DNA from 2 places in the Streptomyces yatensis genome. Region 2 is predicted to be linked to the other one. Evidence: riboswitches for the same ligand, from Rfam matches in the RefSeq annotation. Region 2 holds a riboswitch; the other holds the start of a gene.

Region 1 (7,564 bases), 5.5 Mb from region 2:
CGTTGTGCAGCGCCAGTTCCTGGAGCTCGGGCACCCCGCCCTCGTCCAGCACCCGTAGCGGGTCCTCGTCCTCGCCGGTGGAGAGCAGGGGCGGAAAATAGCGCAGGTTCTCCTCGAACAGCTCGTAGGCGGAACCGATCCAGCGCTCACCGAACCAGGTGCGCGGGCGGACCCCCTGGGCGGCGATCTCCGGCGGACGCACATCGGTGGCCTGCAGGAACAGCGGCGGCCGGGATTCGCGCCATGCCTCATGACCGAAGACGAAGGGGGAGTTGGCGCCGACCGCGATCTGCACGGCGGCCACCGCCTGCGCCGCGTTCCACGCGTCCGCGAAGCGCCCCGGGGTGACCTGGAGATGGAGCTGGACGGAGGTGCAGGCCGCCTCGGGGGCGATGGAGGCGCTGGCGTAGGTGAACCGCTCACGGCCCTCGATGTCGATGAGGAAATCCTCGCCGCGGGCGGCCAGCATCTGCTCGTTGAGGAGTTTGTAACGGTCGTCATAGGACAGGCTCGTGGATCCCAGATCGTCCGCGGCGAGGGTCGGCAGAATTCCGATCATCACGATCTCGGAGGACACTTCCCGCGCCTTGCGATCGGCATATGACAAACCGGTTCGGAGCTCTTCCGAGAGCTGATCGAGAACGCGTCCGCGCAAACGGTGGGGCACGATGTTTACTTCAAGGTTGCACTGCCCGAGTTCGGTCTGGAAATCATGACTCCCGATGCGCTCCAGAACCTCCGCGTTCATCATCCTCGGCAGTCCGTCGGCCCCGGCGAGATTCAGCTCGATCTCCAGCCCCATGAGATTCTTCGGGCGGTCGAATCGCTTGTCGGCCAGGAGCCGGCCCAGCCCGTCGAGGCACTGCCGCAACCGGACGCGCTGCCGTCGCCGGCCGGACGGGTCGAACTCACCGGCCATGAGCTTGTCCCCCATCGAAGCGTCCCTCCTCGAGTGGATCATCGGTGCCAGCCGTCTGCACACCACGCTCGATGATGCCCACCAATGTGATCGATAACGCCCCGCGATCCCCACCCAGCCGGTAGGCTCTCTGGAACTGTTCATTGTGCCGGAAAAATGGACCGGCGAGTTCCAGCCTACCGCGCCGGCCTCAAAATGCCAGGTCATATCCGTTCATCTGGCATGGAATCGGGGAAAATCCCCGCCTTCTCGGGGTCTGGATAAGGTCTTGTCGGCAATGCGGGCAGCGGCTAGATGAAACACAACGGGAACACGTGTCGTATAAACTCGGCTAACGAGGCAGAGAGATAAGGCCCGAACGGTCTGTTCCGGTTCCCCTCTGACCCGTGTTCCACCGACAGCGCCGCCCAAACCCGGCCCGCTATCGCTTCACCGTGTCTCCAAGCGAGAGGCGACCCACCATGCCGCTGCATGTGCCCCAGGCCCCCGCGCCCGCCCTGCGCAGCGTCCTCACGGCCCTTGATTCCCCCACCGCCGTCCGCGAGGCCCGCACCCCGGTACTCTCCACGCTCACCGGCCCCTTCGAACCCGAACTTCCGCTCCCCGTCCATGTCCTGGACGACATCACCACCGCCGACGGCCCGCCGACCACCCGGCTCACCGGCTGGCGCTTCCTGATCCGCGACGGCGATCGCACGGTGGCCGCAGCCGAGGCGATGCTCACCGCCGACGGCTGGGCCTTCTCACACTTCTCCGAGGGCCCCTATGTCAGCTCGGCCGAACTCGCCCTGAGCCAGGCCGAGTCGCTGCCCTCGGCGTACCAACCGCGGCTGCTGTCCATCCCCGAGCTCTACATGGTCACGCTCTGGCTGCACGGCGACCTGACGGCGGACGGCGCCGAAGGCGGCCTCGGCGCGGGGGACCTGCTGGTGCCGCTCGCCCCGGCCCCACCGGGGATCGCGCCCCACCGGGCGCATGGCGCAACGGATCTGCTGTCGGTCCTCACCCACCGGCTCACCCGGGCTCCCTTGCTTGGCTCACCCGCCTGACCTGGGCCTCCGTCAGGTTGGGAGCGCCCCGTGACCGCCGGGTCACGGGGCGCTCCGCAGCATCCTCGTAACAGTCCGGCGGCGATGAACCGTCCGGACGGGTGATGCGTCATTATCTAGCGAGACCGGTACCGCGAAATCCCTGCGGATTCCAGGCCGTAGGGCAACACTGGAGCAATCGACCGACTCAAACCACGGGGGGCGGCCATGAACGCCGCAGCGAGCCGCAGGACATTCACCACTCCGCAGCGAAAGAACCCTGTCATGTGCCAGCATCAACCACCCTGCCCGTCAGCCGACTCCGCCGACCGGGAGGCCGCCCATCTGGTGGCGCACCACCCGGAGCAGGGATGGAGCCTGCTGTGCAACGGCGTCCTGCTCTTCGAGGACACCGGTGAGCTGCTGCCGGACGGGCGCGTCATCGCACCGTGCCGGCCGCGGGGTTCCGAGCACATCGTCACCGCGGCCTGACGGCCGCCCACGCCGTCACCACGGCCTGACCCGCCGTCGACGGCACGTACCCGCAGGGGCCGGCCCGGCGTATCCGCCGCACCGGCCCCATTGACGCATCTGCCGCATGTGTCGAGGGGAAGCCCTCAGCCCTCGTAGGACTCCAGCGGCGGGCAGGAGCAGACGAGGTTACGGTCGCCGTAGGCCCCGTCGATCCGCCGCACCGGCGGCCAGTACTTGTCGGCCGCCGAGACCCCGGCCGGGAAGACCGCTTCCTCCCGGGAGTACGGGTGGCCCCACTCCCCGGTCAGCGACGCCGCCGTATGCGGGGCGTTCCGCAGCGGGTTGTCCTCCTTGGCCCACTCGCCGGAGCCGACCTTCTCGATCTCGGCCCGGATGGCGATCATCGCCTGGCAGAACCGGTCCAGCTCCGCCAGATCCTCGCTCTCGGTCGGCTCGATCATCAGCGTCCCGGCGACGGGGAACGACATCGTCGGCGCGTGGAAGCCGTAGTCGATCAGGCGTTTGGCCACATCGTCGACCGTCACGCCGGTGGCCTTCGTCAGCGGCCGCAGATCCACGATGCACTCATGGGCCACCAGGCCGCCGGGGCCGGTGTAGAGCACCGGGTAGTGCGGTTCGAGACGCTTGGCGACATAGTTGGCGCCGAGCACCGCGACCTGGGTCGCGCGGCGCAGCCCCTCGGCGCCCATCAGCCGGATGTACGCCCAGGAGATCGGCAGGATCCCCGCCGAGCCCCACGGCGCGGCCGAGACCGGGCCGACGCCGGTGGCCGGGCCCGCGGCGGGCTGCAGCGGATGGTTCGGGAGGTAGGGCGCCAGGTGCTCGCGCACCGCGACCGGGCCGACGCCGGGGCCGCCACCGCCGTGCGGGATGCAGAAGGTCTTGTGCAGGTTCAGATGCGAGACATCGCCGCCGAACCGGCCCGGCTCGGCGAGCCCGACCAGCGCGTTGAGGTTGGCGCCGTCCACGTAGACCTGGCCGCCCGCGTCGTGCACGGCCGCGCAGATCTCGGTGATGTGCCCCTCGAACACGCCGTGGGTGGAGGGGTAGGTGACCATCAGCACGGCCAGTTCGGCACCATGCTTCTCGATCTTCGCGCGCAGGTCATCGGTGTCGATCTCGCCGTCCTCACCGGTCTTGACCACGACCACCTTCATGCCGGCCATCACGGCGCTGGCGGCGTTGGTGCCGTGCGCGGAGGACGGGATCAGGCAGACGGTGCGCCGGCTGTCCCCGTTGGCGCGGTGGTAGGCGCGCACCGCGAGCAGCCCGGCGAGCTCGCCCTGGGATCCGGCGTTCGGCTGCAGGGAGACCTTGTCATAGCCGGTGACCTCGGCCAGCCGCTCCTCCAGCTCACGGATCAGGGTCAGATAGCCCTGGGCCTGCTCGGCCGGTGCGAAGGGGTGCAGCGCGCCGAACTCGGGCCAGGTGACCGGCTCCATCTCGGTGGTCGCGTTGAGCTTCATGGTGCAGGAGCCGAGCGGGATCATGCCCCGGTCCAGCGCGTAGTCCCGGTCGGCCAGCCGCCGCAGATAGCGCAGCATCGCGGTCTCGGAGCGGTGCTGGTGGAAGACCGGGTGGGTCAGATAGCCGTCGTGGCGCAGCAGGGCCGCGGGCAGCGCGTCCGGCGCCGCGGCGTCCAGCTCGTCGATCCCGGGGATCCCGGTGGGGTCGCCGTTGCCGCCGTCCACCCCGAAGGCGGACCACACGGCGGCGAGCTGCGCACGGGCGGTGGTCTCGTCGCAGGCGATGCCGACGTGGTCGGCGTCGGTCAGCCGCAGGTTGACCCCGGCCTCCCGGCCCGCGGCGACGACCTCGGCGGCCCGGCCCGGCACCCGCGCGGTGAGGGTGTCGAAGAACGCGCCGTGCACCACCTCGACACCGCCGGCCCGCAGCCCCTCGGCGAGCACGGAGGCGTAGCGGTGGGTGCGGCGGGCGATCGCGGCGAGCCCGTCCGGGCCGTGGTAGACGGCGTACATCCCGGCCATCACGGCCAGCAGCACCTGGGCGGTGCAGATGTTGCTGGTGGCCTTCTCCCGGCGGATGTGCTGCTCACGGGTCTGCAGCGCCAGCCGGTACGCCTTGTCGCCGTCGGCGTCCACGGAGACCCCGACCAGCCGGCCGGGAAGGTTGCGGGCGTAGGCGTCGCGCACCGACATGAACCCGGCGTGCGGTCCGCCGAAGCCCATCGGGACGCCGAACCGCTGGCTGTTGCCCACCGCGATGTCCGCGCCCAGCTCACCGGGCGAGGTGAGCAGGGTGAGCGCGAGCAGATCGGCGGCGACGGTGACGATGGCGCCCAGCTCATGGGCGCGCTCGATGACCGGCCGCGGATCGCGCACCACGCCGGAGGCGCCCGGGTACTGCAGCAGTACGCCGAAGACCCCGCGCTCGGCGATCTCGTCCGGAATGCCCTCGGCCAGATCGGCGACGACGACCTCGACACCGGTCGGCTCGGCGCGGGTCCGCAGGACCGCGACGGTCTGCGGCAGGCACTCGGCGTCGACCAGGAAGACGCCCTCCTTGACCTTGCCGACGCGCCGCGACAGCGCCATCGCCTCGGCGGCCGCGGTGGCCTCGTCCAGCAGCGAGGAACCGGCGGTGGGCAGCCCGGTCAGATCGGCGACCACGGTCTGGAAGTTGAGCAGGGCCTCGAGCCGGCCCTGGGAGATCTCCGGCTGGTAGGGCGTGTACGCGGTGTACCAGGCGGGGTTCTCCAGCACATTGCGCAGGATCACCGGCGGGGTGTGGGTGCCGTAGTAGCCGAGACCGATCATCGACGGCAGCACCTGGTTGCGGTCGGCGAGTCCGCGCAGCTCGGCGATGACCTCCGGCTCGCTGCGGGCCGGGGGCAGGGCATCCAGCGCCTCGGTGCTCTTTATGACCTCCGGTACGGCGGCCTCGGTGAGCTCGTCCAGCGAGCCGAAGCCGACATGGGCGAGCATCTTGGCCTGCGCCTCGCCGTCGGGGCCGATATGGCGCTGCTCGAACGGAGTACCGCGTTCCAAGTCGGAGAGTGCGATGCGATTGGCGGTCATCTGCGGGGGCCTCCTGGTCTGTAACGACCGGCGAGGGGCACCGCGGCGCGGGTGCCCGGACGGCCTCCCCCTCTGTCATCTCAACCTGAGAGCTTCACCGGTCCATATACCGCCTGACCGGTTTTCACCGTCGGTGAGGAGGGGTTCCGGAGCTCTGCTCGCCCGTGGCCCGCCCTGCTTTCCAGAGTGACCTCACCCGCACGGTACGTGTGCCTGAGAGATTCCGGGGAGGGTTTGCTCCTTCGGCGCCTCCGACAGCGTCGGCGGAGGACTCTCCCGCACGGGGTTTACAGCCACAGTCAGCGTACCAGCGGTTCTACCGTGGGGGACGGTCACCGGCGTTCGAGTGGCCGAGCGCGGAGATGTGGCTTTTTGTAGGTATCAATGGTCACTTGCCACCTGTGGGAGAGAGCGTGCAGACCGATATCGACCCGCGGACCCTGATCGGCCGCAAGGCATTCGACCGCGAGGGCTCCAAGATCGGCACCGTGGACGAGGTCTATCTCGACGACGCGACCGGCGAGCCCGAATGGGCGGCCGTACGCACCGGGCTGTTCAGCCGGGACGTCTTCGTGCCGCTCGAACCGAGCGAGGTCGTCGGCGACACCCTGCGGGTGCCGTACGACCGGGCACTCATCAAGGACGCCCCGGACTTCGGCGTCGGCCGCCACCTCTCCCCCGAGCAGGAGCTGCAGCTCTACCACCACTACGGGCTGGACGTCACGGGCTGACCTTGGCGGCTGCGACCGGCCTTGCTGGTGGCCTGGGGCGGCGGCCTGCTGGTGTCCCGGGGCCTGCGCGCGGCCCCGCATGTGGCCTGAGCTCTGCCCTCCGCTTGGCCTGAGCTCTGCCCTCGCTCGTGGCCCAGAGCCTGCCCCCGCTCGGGTCCGACGCCCGGTCCCGGGGCCAGGCCATCCTGTCCCCGGGACTGCTCACGGCCCGGGCCGTTGCCCCGCATACGGCCTGGACCCCGCCCCGCTCAGGTCCGCGCCCCAGCACCGGAACCGAGACATTACGCGCCCGCGGCCAGGGCGTCGGGGCCCGAGGCCTGCTCACGCTCGAGCCCGACGCCCGATCCCGAAACCAGGCCATACGCCCCCGCGGCCAGGCCGACCGGCCCCAGGGCCTGCCCGCCGCCCGGACCGTGGCCCCGCATACGGCCTGGACCCCGCCCCGCTCAAGTTCCGCCCCCCAGTCCCGGAGCCAGGACATTACGCGCCCGCGGCCAGAGCGTCGGGGCCCGAGGCCTGCTCACGCTCGAGCCCGACGCCCGATCCCGAAACCAGGCCATACGCCCCCGCGGCCAGGCCGACCGGCCCCAGGGCCTGCCCGCCGCCCGGACCGTGGCCCCGCATACGGCCTGGACCCCGCCCCGCTCAAGTTCCGCCCCCCAGTCCCGGAGCCAGGACATTACGCGCCCGCGGCCAGAGCGTCGGGGCCCGAGGCCTGCTCACCCTCGGGCCCGACGCCCGATCCCGAAGCCAGGCCATACCAGGCCGACCGGCCCCAGGGCCTGCCCGTGGCCCTGCATACGGCCTGGGGCCCGCCCCCGCTCAGGTCCGCCGTCCGGGCTCGGGGTCAGCCCATCCACGCCCGCGGCCGGTCCACTCGGTCTCGAGGCCAGGTCATCCGGGCCCTCGGTCTGCTCTGAGCCCATGGCTATGCGCTCCCCCGGGTTCCGGCCCGTGGTCCGCTCCCGGCCCCTGGTCCCGTCCGGGGCCAGGTCCGAAGCCGCCTCCGCAGCCACGTCGAGGGGCGGACCCGCGGCGTCCTCCGAGGCCGGGCCCGGGCCCGTGACGGCCTCCCGGGCCACGTTCGGGCGCGGGCACGCGGCGGCCTCCGAGACCAGGTCCGCAGCCTCTCGCGGGATCGAGTCCGAGTCCGTGGCCGCCTCCCGGGCCACATCGGGGCCCGGGCTCGCGGCGTCCTCCGGGACCTTCTCCGGGCCCAGATCCGGGCTCAACTCCGGCGTCGTGACCGCCTCCCGGGCCACGTCCGGGCGCGGACTCGCGGCGTCCTCCAGGACGGGGCCCGCGACCTCCTCCGTGGTCGGGTTCGCCTCCGGGTCCGGGCTCACGGCCCGG
Region 2 (7,564 bases):
CCGGTCGGGAAGTCCGGGCCCCAGCCGGTCATGGACAGGCCGTAGCCGCGCTTCTTCATCACCGACGGCGAGCCGGTGATGCTGGCGGAGGTGCTGCCCTGGATCGGCTCCACGTTGAGGTTGATGCCGACCTTCTTCAGCGACGCCTGCAGCGCCTCGGCGGCCTCGACCTCGGCGGGCTGGTCGTTGCGGGCCACGATGCTGGTGGAGAAGCCACCCGGCTTGCCGCACTGCTTGAGCTCGTCCTTGGCCTTGGCCACGTCCGCCTTGCCACCGCGCTTCAGGACACCGTACGGGTCGTAGTTGTCCGCGCCCTTCACGCTCTTGGGGAGCATGTTGGTGGCGATGTCACCACCGGCCTGCGGGCCACCGCGGGTGGTCTGGAGCGACTTGTAGTCGGTGCCGTAGACGACCGCCTTGCGGCAGTGGATGTTGTCGAACGGCTTGACCTTGGTGGTGAAGTCGACGTACCGGACGAAGCTGGTGGTGATGTTGTCGACGTTGCCCTTGTTGTGCTTGAGGGCGTCGTTGCGGCCCGAGGGAGTCATACCGGTGGCGCTGAGGAAGACGTCGTAGTCGCCCTTGATCAGCAGCCGGTCGATCGCCTCGAGGTTGGAGTTGAAGGTGACCGAGACCTTGTCCGGCAGGGCCGGGCGGATCGGGTCGGACGCCTTCTTCCAGCTGGTGTTGCGGACCAGCGACAGGCTCTTGCCCGGGGTGTACGACTGGACCTTGTACGGACCGGAGGAGAAGGGCCGGTTGGTGTACTTGGCGCCGGTGTCCTTGTCCGCCTTCACCGGGGAGCCGGTCGGCATCGCGAGCATCTGCTCGAAGTCACCGTTGGGCTTGGCGAGGTTGAAGACGATGGTCTTGTCGTCCGGCGTCTGGATCGCCTTCAGGCCCAGCTTGTCCTTGGACTTGTCCTTGTACGGGCCCTTGTACTCGCTCTTGGGGTCCAGGACCTGGCGCAGATAGCCGGGGCCGCCGGAGACGACGTCCTTGGCCCAGATGCGCTCGATGCCGTACTTGACGTCCTTGGACGTGATCGGGGAGCCGTCCTCCCAGGTGATCCCGTCGCGCAGGGTGTAGGTGTAGGTCTTGCCGCCGTTGCTGATCTTGCCGGTGGAGGTGGCGAGGTCCGGGGTCAGCTCGTTCGCGGCGTTGCCCGGCTTCGGCGTGTAGGAGATCAGTTGGCGCGCGTAGAAGCGGGAGAAGTCCCAGGCGAACCCGTAGTACTGGCGCTGCGGGTCGAGGGAGTCGAACTCCTGCTTGTTGATGAACTTGAGGGTGCCGCCCTTCTTGGCGGACTTGGCGGCGACACCCTTCACCGCGGCGTTGAACCCGGCACCCGAGCCCTCGTCGTCGGAACTGCCACCACCGCAGGCGGCGGTGGCCAGCAGGGCGCCGACGACAGCCGTCGCTCCGGCGATCCGCCTGCTTCTCGAGAGCCGTTTCATAGTTGCTGCAACCTCCGGGTTAGCGGTCCTAGGCATGGCGCCGCGGAATACCTTGGGGAGCCTTCTGCCGGATGCGGCAGGGGCTGCTGATGCGTTCGAGTACGACCGGGCGGCCGTGTGCCGCACCGTCATCGGGTGCCCTTCGGATCCAGTGCGTCGCGGACGCCGTCGCCGAAGAGGTTGAAGGCCAGCACCGTGACGAAGATCGCCACACCCGGGATGATCATGAACATCGGGTCGTCCTCATAGGTGCCGACCGCCTTGGAGAGCATCTGCCCCCAGGAGGCGGTGGGCGGCTTCACGCCCGCGCCGAGGAAGCTGAGCGCGGCCTCCGTGAGGATGTTGGTGGGGATCATCAGCGTCGCGTAGACGGTGATCGGCGCCACCAGGTTGGGCAGCAGCTCACGGAAGAGGATGTAGCGCCGGCCGGCACCCAGGCTCCGCGCGGCCTCGATGTACTCCTTCTCGCGCAGCGACAGCGTCTGGCCGCGCACGATGCGGCCGACGTACGGCCAGCCGAAGAAGCCGATGACCGAGACCAGGATGGCGATGCGCACCCCGCTGCCGGTCAGTCCCAGCAGGTCGTTGGGGAGCACCGAGACCAGGGAGATGATGAAGAGCAGCTGCGGGAAGGCCAGCAGCATGTCCATCACCCGGCTGATCACCGAGTCCACCCAGCCGCCGAAGTACCCGGCGATGATGCCGAAGATGGTGCCGAGGACCACCGCGACCACCGCCGCGAGGAAGGCCACCAGCAGCGAGATCCGGGCGCCGTAGACGACGCGGCTGAAGACGTCGCGGCCGTTGGACGGCTCCACGCCGAAGAGGAAGTCCGAGCTGATACCGCCCATGGACCCCTTCGGGGTGCCGAACAGCGGGTCGATCTCCTCCTGGTGGAACTCATTGGGCGGATGCCCGAGCAGGCTCACGATCAGTGGAGCGAAGATCGCCACCAGAACCAGGAAGACGACAACGATGCCACCCGCCAGCGCGAGCTTGTCCCGCTTCAGGCGTGTCCAGGCGATCTGCCGCAGCGATCTGCCTTCGACGGACGCTTTGACCACATCCGCCGCTACATCGGCAGTCGCCACCGGATCGCTGTCCGTGCTCGTGCCGTGCAATGGTGCCGTCATCGTGGTGGAGACCCCTCTCGACCGGTGGTGACCGGCCCACGACTCGCCGCTGTGGCGGCTTTGTTCACAACCCTGGTGAAAGTCGCGTTCTGGTACGGAACCTTCTCGGAAGGGGTCGTACGCAGGAACCGCACCCCTTGGAGCGGGAGTCTTCAACGCGTTTGTGATCACCCGCCAGTACTCCCGGGCAATGGATGCCTAACCGTGATGTGAGGAGTACCGCTCCGCTATACGGACGGTCGCGACACGAGAACGCAGCAGTAACCTCGCGCCCGCTATGGGATGTTCGGCCCCAAAGGCCCGGTAGGCCGGGTGGGCAATCCCGTCAATCGGTGCGCGGACCAGCGGGTCGGCGACGGATCAGCGGATCGGCGGGCGCGGCGATTCGGCGGGCACGGCGGGTCGGCGGGCGCGACGGATCGGCGTGGCGGCACCGGCCCGGCGAGGCAGCGGATCAGCAGAGCCAGCGGATCAGTAGGCGGGACGCGGCGGCGGGTAGCCGTAGCCGTAGGACGGCGCGGCGGGGGCGGTGCCATAGGCGTCGCGGTCGAAGAAGGGCCGGGCGTTGGCCCGCATCCACAGGGCGACGGGGTCGTACTCGTCGGAGAGCGCGACCGTGGAGACCGGCAGCCCGTCCGGCACGGCGGTGATCGACTGCTCCATCATCACCCGCACCGACTGCACCGCCGGTGGGCTGCTGTCGTAAAGATCCAGCCCGATGGCCAGATACGGAGCGCCCAGCGCGGGCTGCACCCAGACGCGCCGCAGCGACCGCACGGCGGTGGTGCGATGCGCGTTCTGCCCCAGCAGGGCGTAGAACTGCGGGATGTCGATGGCGGGGTCGCTCAGCCGCAGCGGCCCGGCGGGCAGCCGGTCCAGACCGCCCGCGATCCGGCGCAGATCCGGCCACGGGATGCCCACTCCGCCGCCGCGGGCGTGGGGGTTGAGCCAAAGACCGTAGCGGTCGCGGTAGAGCGAGTCGGCGATGAGGCGTCCGTCGACCACCTCATGCGCACGGTTCCAGCCACTGGCGGCCAGTTCCTGTGCGGAGGTCACGCACGGGGCGTAACCGAGGCCGTCCACATCCATGTTCCCGTACTGGGCCTCGGGCGTGCCGGGCGCACCGTGCCACAGCAGCATCCAGACCTGGCCCTCGCCGATGGCCCGCAGCAGCGCCTCATAGGCGTCGTACCGGCCGGGAGCGACCTGCTGCAACGCTCGCTCAACCTGGCCGGCCGCCGCCCCCCAATCCGCGCCCGCGCTCACCTGGGTCCGCCCCTTCTCTCGCCCTTTGTCCCGCACCTCACCGGGGAGCGTGCTCGCACCCCTCCTGGTCATCAAACCAGCTTACGGGCCGCCGTAGCGGACCCTGGGGTGAGTCAGAGGTCACGGTCGTAGAACGGCCGTACGCGCCCCATCATCCAGTCGACCACCGGATCCCCCTGCGCCACGTCCAGCAGCACCAGCTGGACCTTCCACCGCACGGGCACCACACCGAGAGCGCGGCCGAGCGCGTCCACCGCCCGCGCCTGGCCGTCGGGGCCGGGGGCGTCGAGCTGCACGCCGACGAAGAGCGCGGGCTCGTCGCCCTCGACGCTGGCCAGCGCGCGCCGGGCGGTCCGCACCCCGGTGTCCTTGGCGAACTCGATCCCGGCGGCGGCCAGGAAGTCCACCGGCTCGTCCTGCCAGTCCGGTTCGAAGAGCCGCACCCTGCCCCCGGTGGCCGGGCCGTCGAGCTCGCTGCGCCCGGCACGGCACAGCTCCCGGACGGCGGCCGGAGGCAGTGGTACGACCACCGCGCCACCGGGGTTCACCGCGATGCCGAGCTGGGGCGGCAGGCCGCGGGCGAACTCCACGGCCGGGGCGATGGTGAAGGACATATGGGAGCCGACGAGCTGCAGGAACTGCTGCTCGGAGCTGAACACCGGGACATACGCGGCGCCTTCGATCTCCACCGTGGGCAGATCCAGGCTCGGGCTGCCCGGGCCACCGCCGTTGGGCAGCGGAACCCAGACATGGCTGCGGGAGAGCGTTTCGACGAGGCGCGCTCCGGCCCCGGGGACGTCGATCGAGGCGGCCATCACCTCTTCGAGCTCATTGCCGGGAAACGCCGGAAACGCCGGAAACGCGGTCTGCGCGCCGTCGGGGAATCCTCCGTGAGCCGGGGCCATGCCGTACTGCTCCGGGAAGCTCATCTTCGTCCAACCGCCATCTCGTCCTACCTGCCCAAAGCACCCTAGCGGCTGGGCGGCCCGGGGCCGGCGGGGGCGGCGTCATCTCCACAGCACTTCCCCACCTCGCCCGGCCCCCGCCGCGGTCACACTGGGTGATGCCGTCATGCTCATTTCCGGCCAAGGTCACCCGGCGTTTCCCTCTCGTCCCCGGGGAGGGCACCCGTCCCCTCCCAGGGCGGGGTTCACTTCCGGTGCGAGCTCATTCGAAGGAGATGCAGCGCAGTTCGCTCGCGGTCGAGCGGTCCAGCAGCACCGCCGAGGCGCACCCCTCCGGCGGCCGCCCCTCCTCCATCCCCGCGATGAGCCGCCGCATCGCGCGCCGATGCCGTCCGAAGGCATAGCCGGAGACCCCGCGGCCACGGGCGGCCTGGCCCTCCAGGGCCACCGTGGCCTCCACGTCCAGCAGCACCATGTGGAGACTGCGGCCCCGGCGCCGCGCGTCCCGGGCCAGCCAGCGGCGGACCCACGGCAGCGCGCCGCAGTCGTGCACCACGACGCTCACATCCGAGCGCAGCGCCCGGCGCAGCCCGGCGTAGTGGGCGTACCGGACCAGCGGGCGATAGAGCGCGTACGGCAGCCAGCCGGGCATCCGGCGCTCCCACGCCTCCCGGGTGTTCTGCGAGTCCACCCGGATGACGACCGTGCCCGTCCCGTCCAGAACAGGCACCGTCCGATTGATCAGCGTGCTCTTGCCGGCGCCCGGCAGCCCGGAGGCGACCAGCACGTCCCCCACCGGGAAGCGCAGCTCACGCCGGTCCGCACCGCCGCCGCGCGCCTGCCCGCGCAGATCGTGCACCGCGATGCGCCGGCCGGGGATGGCCGTCGACCCGGAGGGGATGCGGCCACGCCGTGCCGGCAGGAGCCTTTGTGCGGTCCCGTATGTTCCCTGCCCTTGCACCGTGATCGTCCTCCCAGGTCGGTCAACGCTGCTCGTACCCGCAGAGTGTCAAGAAAAGGTAATGTCCATCAAGGCTGCCTCTGCCCGATCCGGCCGGAGCCGACCCGATCGGGGCTTCCTTTCTCGGCCACACATGCGATGATGTGCGCGCAACTCCATACCGGCCGCTTGAATCCGCGCGGGAGAGTCCTTGGTCACCGGCAATGCGCCGGGTGTCCGGGGCGCCGAAGGAGCAAGTCCTCCCTTGAATCTCTCAGGCCCCGATACCGCGTGGACGAGGCAGATCTGAAAAGCGAGCCGCGGGCGCGGCTCCACCCAAGGTGCAAGCCGGGCCCCTTACGGGCGTCACGGCGAACCTCTCAGGTTCCGATGACAGATGGGGAGGACGCACGCGTCCTTGTCGTCCGTCCTCGCCGTCGCGCGACCCCGATCTCCTGGAGCCTGAATCGTGACCGACGCCCCGCCCACCCCACGCCGTACCGCGCTGGACGCACGGCACCGTGCGCTCGGCGCCACCATGACCGACTTCGCCGGCTGGGACATGCCGCTGCGCTACGGCAGTGAGCGCGACGAGCACACCGCGGTGCGCACCCGCGCCGGGCTTTTCGATCTCTCCCATATGGGTGAGATCTCTCTCATCGGTTCGCAGGCCGGGCAGGCCCTGGACCACGCGCTGGTCGGCCGGCTGTCCGCGCTCGCCGTGGGCCGCGCCCGCTACACCATGATCTGCGACGACGAGGGCGGCATCCTGGACGACCTGATCGTCTACCGCCTCGGGGACGAGGAGTTCCTGGTCGTGGCCAACGCCTCCAACGCCCAGGTGGTGCTGGACGCGCTGACCGAGCGGGCCGCCGGTTTCGAGGCGACCGTAAGGGACGACCGGGACGCCTATGCGCTGATCGCCGTCCAGGGGCCCGAGTCCCCCGGGATCCTGGGCAGCCTGACCGACGCCGACCTGGAGGGGCTCAAGTACTACGCCGGGCTGCCGGGCACCGTCGCGGGCGTCCCCGCCATGATCGCCCGCACCGGCTACACGGGCGAGGACGGCTTCGAGCTGTTCCTGGCGCCCGCCGACGCCGAGCGGGTCTGGGACGCGCTGACCGAGGCGGGCGCCCCGGTGGGCCTGGTGCCCTGCGGTCTGTCCTGCCGGGACACCCTGCGCCTGGAGGCGGGGATGCCGCTGTACGGGAACGAGCTGACCACCGACACCACCCCGTTCGACGCGGGGCTCGGCCGGGTGGTGAAGTTCGACAAGCCCGGCGACTTCGTCGGCCGCCAGGCCCTGGAGGCCGCCTCCCGCGAGGCGGACACCGTCAGCCCGCGCACCCTGGTCGGCCTGGTCGCCGAGGGCCGCCGGGTGCCGCGCGCCGGATACGCCGTGGTGGCCGCCGACGGCTCACGGATCGGCCAGGTCACCTCGGGCGCGCCCTCGCCGACGCTGGGCAAGCCGATCGCGATGGCGTACGTGGACCCGGAGTACGCGAAGCCGGGCACCGAGGGGGTCTCGGTGGACATCCGGGGCACCCGGGAGCCGTACGAGGTCGTGGCGCTCCCCTTCTACCGGCGCGAGCGCTGAGCGGTCCGGCCGCAACACGCCGCGCCCCACTGGCGTCCTCCTCTGGACCGGCACCGAGACCATCGGCGCCGCACCCGGCGTCGCCACATCGCGCCGACGCCGCACCCACCGGCGTCCCACCGGCGTCCCACCGCGCGGGCACGCACCCCCGGCACCGCACCCACCGGCACCGCACCCACCGGCGTCGCGTCCCACCAGCTAAGACCCGTTTCCCAAGCACTCCCCCGTATCCAGGAGAATCGGACCATGAGCAACCCCCAGCAGCT

Evidence for each region. A riboswitch is a leader RNA that binds a small molecule or an ion and turns the genes downstream of it on or off. The one in region 2 is predicted to bind glycine.
Region 1: linked by a shared signal. The riboswitch ahead of gcvP (aminomethyl-transferring glycine dehydrogenase) and the one ahead of gcvT (glycine cleavage system aminomethyltransferase GcvT) in region 2 are both predicted to bind glycine.

The regions. Positions count from the first base shown of each region.
Region 1 is NZ_CP072941.1:9,038,835-9,046,398, reverse strand. Features, by position in the region: gene J8403_RS37875 (glutamate-cysteine ligase family protein) at 1-934, opposite strand, end outside; gene J8403_RS37870 (hypothetical protein) at 1,381-1,968, shown strand; gene J8403_RS37865 (DUF5999 family protein) at 2,233-2,439, shown strand; gene gcvP (aminomethyl-transferring glycine dehydrogenase) at 2,565-5,480, opposite strand; glycine riboswitch at 5,546-5,670, opposite strand; glycine riboswitch at 5,672-5,769, opposite strand; gene J8403_RS37855 (PRC-barrel domain-containing protein) at 5,882-6,211, shown strand; gene J8403_RS44075 (DNA polymerase IV) at 6,931-7,564, opposite strand, start outside.
Region 2 is NZ_CP072941.1:3,581,848-3,589,411, forward strand. Features, by position in the region: gene J8403_RS14420 (ABC transporter substrate-binding protein) at 1-1,457, opposite strand, end outside; gene J8403_RS14425 (ABC transporter permease) at 1,586-2,590, opposite strand; gene J8403_RS14430 (enhanced serine sensitivity protein SseB C-terminal domain-containing protein) at 3,062-3,856, opposite strand; gene J8403_RS14435 (enhanced serine sensitivity protein SseB) at 3,970-4,785, opposite strand; gene J8403_RS14440 (AAA family ATPase) at 5,024-5,722, opposite strand; glycine riboswitch at 5,892-6,001, shown strand; gene gcvT (glycine cleavage system aminomethyltransferase GcvT) at 6,171-7,298, shown strand; gene gcvH (glycine cleavage system protein GcvH) at 7,545-7,564, shown strand, end outside.